2 regions of the Caproiciproducens lactatisolvens genome follow, and region 1 is predicted to be linked to the other one. Evidence: riboswitches for the same ligand, from Rfam matches in the RefSeq annotation. Region 1 holds a riboswitch; the other holds the start of a gene.
The links. A riboswitch is a leader RNA that binds a small molecule or an ion and turns the genes downstream of it on or off. The one in region 1 is predicted to bind thiamine pyrophosphate.
Positions count from the first base shown of each region.

Region 2: it holds a riboswitch for thiamine pyrophosphate, as region 1 does, so the genes downstream of both, thiD (bifunctional hydroxymethylpyrimidine kinase/phosphomethylpyrimidine kinase) here and thiT (energy-coupled thiamine transporter ThiT) in region 1, are expected to answer to the same signal.

Region 1 covers NZ_CP195750.1:3,095,533-3,099,945, reverse strand. Annotated here, with positions in the region: gene ACRQV7_RS15290 (TVP38/TMEM64 family protein) at 69-896, opposite strand; gene thiT (energy-coupled thiamine transporter ThiT) at 1,131-1,703, opposite strand; TPP riboswitch at 1,785-1,896, opposite strand; gene ACRQV7_RS15280 (HAD hydrolase-like protein) at 1,954-2,613, opposite strand; gene ACRQV7_RS15275 (thioesterase family protein) at 2,626-3,009, opposite strand; gene ACRQV7_RS15270 (heparan-alpha-glucosaminide N-acetyltransferase) at 3,221-4,003, shown strand; gene ACRQV7_RS15265 (hypothetical protein) at 4,000-4,149, shown strand; gene ACRQV7_RS15260 (Tex family protein) at 4,131-4,413, shown strand, end outside.
Region 2 covers NZ_CP195750.1:2,247,182-2,251,594, reverse strand. Annotated here, with positions in the region: gene ACRQV7_RS11000 (ROK family protein) at 1-119, shown strand, start outside; gene ACRQV7_RS10995 (ammonium transporter) at 353-1,588, shown strand; gene ACRQV7_RS10990 (P-II family nitrogen regulator) at 1,609-1,950, shown strand; TPP riboswitch at 2,091-2,188, shown strand; gene thiD (bifunctional hydroxymethylpyrimidine kinase/phosphomethylpyrimidine kinase) at 2,369-3,172, shown strand; gene thiC (phosphomethylpyrimidine synthase ThiC) at 3,169-4,413, shown strand, end outside.

The sequences.
Region 1 (4,413 bases):
TGTGTTTCTAATTATTATAAGTTTTTTGCCGGTATGAGTCAAGCATTTTAGCGATTTAATTGGATGAATTACCGTTCTTTCTTTTTCAGCACGGCGGAAGAGGGGAACGACGGGCTTTTCGGGGAAGAAAGCTCCTTCTTTTTATCAGGATGCTTCGCGACGGCGCGGTACAGCAGGTAGCCCGCGGCGCTCAAAGCGCCGGTCGCCGCAAAGAGGACGGCGGCCTGTGTGTAATTGCCGCTGAAGAGCGCCCAGCCCCCGAAGGAGCAGGCCAGCAGGGACGGGGTGCGCGCAAGAGTGGAAATCAGCAGGAATCTGCCGAAATCCTGCGGTACAAGGCCGGCGGAAAACACGAACAGGCGCTTGGGCATCCCGGGGATCAGGAAAACGATCCAGTAAAAGGTATCGCGCGATTTGGGGCTGCGCAGGTAGCGGATGTGTTTCCGCTGGGCGGGGGTGAAAAACAGGCCGATCAGCCGGTGGCCGAACATCCGGGTGAAATAAAAGATGATGGTGGTGGAGATCATCACCGAACAGAGGGTCAGCAGGCTGCCCTGTACCCGCCCGAAGGCGTAGCCGCCCGCGATGGTCGTCAGCTCCAGCGGGATGGGGAGAAAGCCCTGCAGAATCTGGATGCCCAGGAACGCGGCGCGGCCCATCGCGCCCCGGCTGCGGATAAAGCTTTCAAACCGGTCGGGGTCCCGGATCAGCGACAGAAGCGGTCTGCACAGAACGACCGTGAGCCAGAGGAACAGCCCCGTGGCCGCGAGAAGCACAGCCCCGCCCAAAAGCCGGTCGCGGAACGTCGGGCCCGCCGTTTCCGGCAGGTCGGCGGCGGTTATTTCCGGCGGGGAGCCGGTTTTTTTCTTTTTTGACCCTGTTCGAAGAATCGTCACCCGGCATAGCCTCGTTTCATGGGTTCTTATGGAATAGTATACCACAAAAATATGGTAAATAGATACTCACCCCCTGCCCCCTCCCGCACACAAAGCAAGCGAAAATCGAAAGCAATCCGAATGCGGAAGGGGGTTCCGGGACGGGAGGGGGAAAAACACTTGGAGCGATACAAAAAAGCATGAAGGACGGAACCTCCGCGCTTCATGCTTTCCTGTTAAGTTATGATTCCTGTTTCATGATGCGTTTCCGGGAGCACGGTGCTCCACGCGGTCAAGGACCCGGATTAAGATAACCGAGACAACGGCGGTGATGACCGCTTCGGGAAGCATGTAGCTGCCGTTGTAGGTCAAGGAATAAATCCAGACCGGCGTGCCCTCCGGCGCGTAGCCGCCCCAGATCAGGATGCCGGACAAAAAGCTGCAGAGAAACCGCAGAAACGCAACGGCAACGGAACCGACGGCAACGCTGGCGGCCCTGTTTTTAAACGGCTTGCCGAAGAAAGCGGCGGTGCCCAGAACGGTGAACGCCAGAACATAGTCCAGCAGAACGACGGCGACGAACGCCCCGAAGGTGTTTGCCGGCGGCGCGTTGAACTGAATGGTCATCTGCAGCAGGCTGTGCGTAAACGCGGTGGAAATGCCCCACTTCAGGCCGTGCCGGTAAGAGACCAGCACCAGCGGGACCATGCTCGCGCAGGTAACGGCGCCGCCCTGCGGCAGCTCAAAAATCTTGAACATGCTCAGTACGGTGGACATGGCGATCATCAGCGCGCATTCCACAAGGATAACGGTCGTGTTCTTTCTCATAATTACCCTCCAGTCAATTATATGGAACTGAAATTGAAAAATTACCTGAAGGAAAATAAAAACGCCCTGTGATGCCACAGAGCGTTAAAAAATCATCTTTCCTACGCTGGCATTATCCAGATCAGGTTTAAGGGACATAAACGTCAGTTCGCTTCATCTCAGCCGAGGTTACTCAGCGCCCCTGTATATTCAGTTCTTGTGTCCAGCATAACCCAACATTTCCGGTTTGTCAAGGGGATTTCCGTTGGATTCAGGAATCCTTCAGAAGCATGCCTCTCAGCTCGCCGATATCGCGGGCAAAAACTTTGCCGCCTTCCGCTTGCATGTCCTCCTTGGTGCCGAAGCCGTACAGAACGCCGATAAAGTTGGTGCCGGAATTCCGTGCGCCCACCGTGTCGTACACCGTGTCGCCGACCATGACGGCGCGGTCCGGCTTCACATGACAGGCGTCCAGACAGGAGTTGATCAGGATGCTCTTGTCGCCGCTGCGCTCCGAATCGTCCGGGCCGGAAACGTGGGCGAAATATTTTGTCATGTCAAAATAGTCCAGTACGCGGCCGGTGATTCTGGCCGGCTTGGTGGTGGCGACGGCAAGCGTGGCGCCGTTCGCCCGCAGCTCCTCCAGAAAATCGATCATGCCGGGGTAGGGCTTGTTCTGGAACGCTCCGGAGACCTCGTATACTTCGCGGTAATTTTTGACCGCCTGCGCGGTCTGCTCCTGTGTCAGTCCGCAGTAATGGACAAAGCTGTGCCACTGCGGCGGGCCGATGAATTTGCGCAGGATGGAAATGTCGGGCACCGGCTGCCCCATCTTTTCAAGGGCATATTTTACCGAGCTGGTAATGCCGGGCTCGGAATTGGTCAGTGTGCCGTCCAGGTCAAAAATAATCAGATCATAAATCGGTTTCATCGTTATCCTGCCTTACTTGTTTTTTCTTGCTTCCGCTTTGGCGGCGAAGCTTTCCTTTTTCACGCTGACGCGCTCGTGGGTCCCGGTCGCGATCAGGCCGGCGTTGTCGTAGGCTTCGAGCTGAAACCGGTAGACCCTGCCTTCCGCTTCGGTCAGTTCCGCGCTGACTGTTACCTTGCAGCCCGGCGCCGTGGGGTTCAGGTGGTTCACCGTGATGACGGAGCCGACGGTGGTGTAGATGTCTTCAAGATACGTCTGGGCCAGCTGCGCCGCCGTACCCTCAAAAAAAGCGGCGATCATCGGGGTGGCAAGAACACGGACGCTGCCGCTGCCGATATTCACCGCGAGCATATCTTCGGTAACCGTGTATTCGCGGGTCAATTTTGTCTCTTTCATTGAAATTACCTCCTGTACCATGATATAATAAAAAATAAGCGGTTTCACTAAGGCCCGCTTCCGTGCGGCCTGAAACAGGGCGCGCGACATTGTTTATATTATAACATGATCCGGGGGATTTATAAAGATAGAACTTTCAGCGGTTATCCCTTTCATTCCTATGCGAAACGCCGGTTTTGACCGTGCAAATCCGAAATCGGAGGGTGAACGAATGCCAAATCAAATCAAAGGGGCAGGGCGCAGGCGGATTTATTTTATGGATGAGCTGCGCGGTTTTGCGGTTTTCTGCATGGTGTTTTACCATGGCTTTTATACGCTTGCCTACCTGTACAACCTGAAAATCGGAATGCTCCTGCTGAACTTCTTTATGCCCGCGGAGCCTTTTTACGCCGGGCTGTTTATGCTGATTTCCGGCATTTCCTCGAACCTGTCGCACTCCAACCTTGCGCGCGGGTTCAAGCTGCTGGGGGTCGCGCTTGTGGTCACCCTGGCGACCTGGTTCGTCCTTCCGGATGAGCTGATCGTGTTCGGCATCCTGCATTTTCTGGCGGTCTGCATGATTCTTTACGGGCTGCTGAAACCGGTTGCCGACCGCTTTTGCTTCTCGTGGGCGGCGGTCGCCGTCTGCGCGCTGCTGTACCTTTTGACCATGGGCATTTCAAGGGGGTACCTCGGCCTTTCGTCGGAATGGGGGGTGACGCTGTCTCCTTCGCTGTACCATACCGACTGGCTGGCGCCGCTCGGCCTTTACAGCGATACGTTCCGCAGCGCGGACTATTTCCCGCTTTTCCCGTGGATGTTTGTGTTTGCGGCGGGCACTTTTTTAGGCAAGCTTGCCGCGCAGGAGCGGTTCCCGGCGTTTATGTACCGTTCCCGCGTGCCTTTTTTTTCCTGGCTGGGACGATACGCGCTGATCATTTATGTGATTCACCAGCCGGTGATTTACGGGGTGTGCTACGCCGTTTCCGCCGTTGTGCGGTGGGTTCGGGGATGAAGGTCCCGGAAACTCCCTCCGGCGCGCCGGGCGCTCTCTTTGAAGGGCTGGCAGGCGAAGCCCGACTGGGGGAGTTTCCGTATTTTGCTATGAATTTTAAATTTTCGGAAGATGTTGGAGGATATTTATGGATTTTGCGTTATTGATCGCGGAACAGTTTCATTTACAGCAGTGGCAGGTGCAGAAGGTCATTGAGCTGATCGACGAGGGGAACACCATCCCGTTTATCGCGCGTTACCGCAAGGAGGCGCACGGCTCGCTGGACGACCAGACGCTGCGCGAGATTTCGGAGCGGCTGGAGTACCTGCGCGCGCTGCAGAAGCGCCGGGAGGAGGTCACGGACCTGATTGCCGCCGCCGAGTGCATGACGGAGGAAATTGCCGCCGCGCTGGCCGCCGCGGCCACCCTTT
Region 2 (4,413 bases), 850 kb from region 1:
ACCCCATCAACGCGTTTGTCCGTCATTTCTGCTTTGGCGGAGAGCTGGTGGAAGCGCCCGCGGTGATGAAAGCCGCTCTCGGGAACGACGCTGGCATTATCGGTGCCGCGCTTCTGTAAAAAATGGATTGATAAAAACGCATAGAAATTTTCAACGATTGATTTTGAATTTTACCGCTTGACAGATGCTCCAAAATAGATTAATATATTTTGGTAATAAAGGCGGCCGTGAGCAGAAGGCTGCCTGCCGACGCGTCTTATTGGCAATGAGGTCAATAAAGCTTTACTTTCATGTATTGCTTTATTGACCTTTTTATTTTTTCTGCAAAAAACAAAAGAATAGGGGTTTGAACATGGATCATGGAGATGTGGCGTGGATGCTGACCTCCTCAGCTCTGGTACTTCTTATGACACCGGGCCTGGCATTTTTTTACGGCGGTTTTGTTAAGCGGAAAAATATTATCAATACGTTGATGTCTTCGGTTGTTCTGATGGGGGTGGCTTCCGTTTTGTGGGTGCTGGTCGGCTTTTCCCTTTCCTTCAGCGGGGATATCGCCGGTATCATCGGAAATCTGAAATGGGTGGGAATGAATTTTAATGGCTTTACGGATACAACGCTTCCTTACCCCAACACGCTGACTTTTGCCGTTTTCCAGATGATGTTTGCCATCATCACGCCCGCGCTGATGACCGGCGCGGTTGCCGAGAGAATGAAGTTTTCCTCTCTCGTTGTTTTTACGGCCATCTGGTCCCTGATCGTCTACTATCCCCTTGCGCACATGGTCTGGGGCGGAGGGTTCCTGTTCGACATCGGTTCCGTGGATTTTGCGGGGGGCAACGTGGTACATATCAGCTCCGGCGTCAGCGCCCTTGTCCTTGCCATCTTTCTCGGCAAGAGGAAAAATTACGGCAAGGCGACTTACCGCCCGCACAACGCGCCGATGATTTTTATGGGCGCCGCGCTTCTGTGGTTCGGCTGGTTCGGCTTTAACGCGGGCAGCGCATTAGCAGCGAACGAGCTTGCCGTTCACGCTTTTCTGACAACGAATACCTCGGCTGCCGCGGCGATGCTTTCCTGGCTGATGATCGAAGTGGTCACGAGCGGAAAACCGACGATTGTGGGCGCTTCCACCGGACTGGTGATCGGCCTTGTGGCGATCACCCCCGGAGCGGGCTTCGTTCCCGTCTGGGCGGCTTTGGCCATCGGGGCCATGGTCAGTCCCATCTGCTATTTCTTCATTACCGTTGTGAAGCCGAAATTTGGCTATGACGACGCGCTGGATGTGTTTGGGTGCCATGGCGTCGGGGGAATATGGGGTGGCATCGCGACGGGTATTTTTACGCAGAAATCCATCAATTCCGCGGCGGCGTGGAACGGGCTGATCTTCGGCGATGCAAACCTGTTCCTGCGCCAGCTTGCGGCAATCGCCATCACCGTTGTCATCGCGGTTGTCGGTACCCTGATCGCCGGGAGCATCACTTCGGCTGTTACGGGCGGCATCAAGGTTTCCCAAAAAGACGAGAATGTGGGGCTCGACGCTTCCCAGCACGGGGAATCCGCTTACCCGGCGTTTAACGGGATGGATTAAGAAATGAGAATGGTGAAGATATGAAAAAAATTGAAGCGTTTATACGTCCGGATCAGCTGGAAGATATCAAAGAAATCCTCGATTCTCTCCAGCTCAACGGCCTGAGCATTATGCAGGTCATGGGCTGCGGCAGTCAAAAGGGCTGGAAGGAATTTGTAAGGGGTACGGAGGTCGACTGCCAGTTCCTGCCGAAAATCAAAATTGAAATGATCGTTCTGGACGAACAGGCCGATACGGTTGTGGACAGCATCGTCGAAAAGGCGTACACCGGGGAATACGGCGACGGAAAAATCTTTATTTCCGACATCAGCGACGCCGTACGTATCCGTACGGGGGAACGCGGCAGGGAGGCTATCCAATAGCGTTCATAATGGGTTCCATGGGATAAAAAATTCGCCGGACTGCCGGTTTCCTTCCGTTTACGGTGTTCCCTGTACCAAAGCGGCGTGGAAAAATACGGACGGAAGACGGATTGACAGGCATTCCAATACAGTATATAATAAAATACAACGGGGGGAACTCATGGAGTTGAGAAGGTAAAACCTGACCCTTTGAACCTGTCGGCTAATACCGAGGTAGGGAACGTTGACTGATTCGCGTTCACCTGTTTGGGTGGACGCTTTTTTAATTGAATAGACGCGGGGGGACTCATCCGAGTTGAGAAGGTAAAACCTGACCCTTTGAACCTGTCAGTTAACGCTGTCGTAGGGAGCACAATCCGGTTCTTTTATGCTCGCCTTGACGGTGGGCATTTTTTTATTTCAGAAGGAGGAGTTAGCTATCAAAAATTTACTGACCATTGCGGGTTCCGACTGCAGCGGCGGAGCCGGAATCCAGGCCGACCTGAAAACCTTTGCCGCGCACGGGGCCTTTGGCATGAGCGTCATTGTTTCGGTGGTGGCGGAAAACACCAGCCGCGTGATTTCCATTCAGGATATCCCGCCTCAGATTGTCGCCGACCAGATCGACGCCGTGTTTGAAGATATCGCGGTGGACGGGGTAAAAATCGGCATGCTTTCCGGCGCGGAGCAGATGAAGACGGTCGCGGAAAGGCTGCGTTTTTACCGGCCCGGCGGCGTGGTGCTGGACCCGGTGATGGTCGCGAAGGGCGGCCGCGCCCTGATGCACCCGGACGCGCTGGAAACGCTGAAAGCAGAAATGCTGCCGCAGGCTTTTCTGCTCACGCCCAATATCCCGGAAGCGGAAGCCATCACCGGCATGGAAATCCGCACCGTCGGGGATATGGAAAAAGCCGCGGCTGTCCTGAGGAGCATGGGCCCCCGGCATGTGCTGGTCAAAGGCGGGCATCTGGAGGGCGACGCGGTGGACATTTTGTTTGATGGGGAAGAAATCCATCCGTTTCGGACGGAGCGGATTCCCACAAAAAATACCCACGGTACGGGCTGTACCCTTTCCTCCGCCATCGCGGCGAACCTTGCGAACGGAATGGACGTTCCCGAGGCCGTCGGCGCCGCGAAAGAATACGTTACCACAGCCATCCGGCACGCGCTGCCGGTCGGCAAAGGTCACGGCCCGACCAATCATTTTTACAATTTGTATAAAAACGGAGGATTATTACAATGAGAACATATCACACGCAGATGGAAGCGGCCAAAAAGGGCATTGTCACCAAAGAGATGGCCGTGGTGGCGGAAAAAGAATCCATGGAGCCCGAAAAGCTGCGGGAGCTGGTGGCATCCGGGCAGGTCGCCATTCCGGCCAATATTCACCATACGGCCCTGTCCCCGGAAGGAATCGGCGCGGGACTGAAAACAAAAATCAACGTCAATCTGGGAATTTCGGGCGACTGCAAAAATTACGATGTGGAAATGCAGAAGGTGGACATGGCGCTCCGCTTCGGCGCGGAAGCAATCATGGACCTGAGCAATTACGGCAAAACCAATACCTTCCGGCGGGAGCTGATTGCGAAATCCCCCGCGATGATCGGCACGGTGCCCATGTACGATGCGATCGGGTATCTGGAAAAGGATTTGCTGGAAATCTCCGCGAAGGATTTTCTGAAGGTGGTGGAGGCGCACGCAAGGGAAGGCGTGGACTTCATGACGATTCACGCGGGCATCAACCGCCGCGCGGTGGAGGGCTTCCGCAGGGAGGGCCGTATCATGAACATTGTTTCCCGGGGAGGCTCTTTGCTTTTCGCGTGGATGGAGATGACGGGCAATGAGAACCCGTTTTACGAGTACTATGACGAAGTGCTGGAAATCCTGCGCGAATACGACGTGACCATCAGCCTGGGCGACGCGCTTCGTCCCGGCTGTCTGGACGACAGCACCGACGCGGGGCAGATCGGGGAGCTGGTCGAGCTGGGAAACCTGACCAGACGCGCGTGGGAAAAGGACGTGCAGGTCATGGTGGAAGGCCCGGGCCACATGGCCATGAATGAGATCGCGGCCAATATGACGCTGCAGAAGCGGCTTTGTCACAACGCGCCATTCTATGTGCTGGGACCTCTGGTCACCGACATCGCTCCCGGCTACGACCACATCACTTCCGCCATCGGCGGAGCGATTGCGGCGGCCAGCGGCGCGGATTTCCTGTGCTACGTCACCCCGGCGGAGCACCTTCGTCTGCCGGATCTGAACGATGTCAAGGAGGGAATCATTACCAGCAAAATTGCCGCGCACGCGGCGGATATCGCGAAAGGCGTTCCCCATGCGCGCGATCTCGACAATCAGATGGCACACGCGCGCCACAGGATGGACTGGGACGAAATGTTCCGGGTCGCCATAGACGGGGAGAAGGCAAGGGACTACTTTGAAAGCACCCCTCCCGCCGACCGCCACACCTGTTCCATGTGCGGAAAA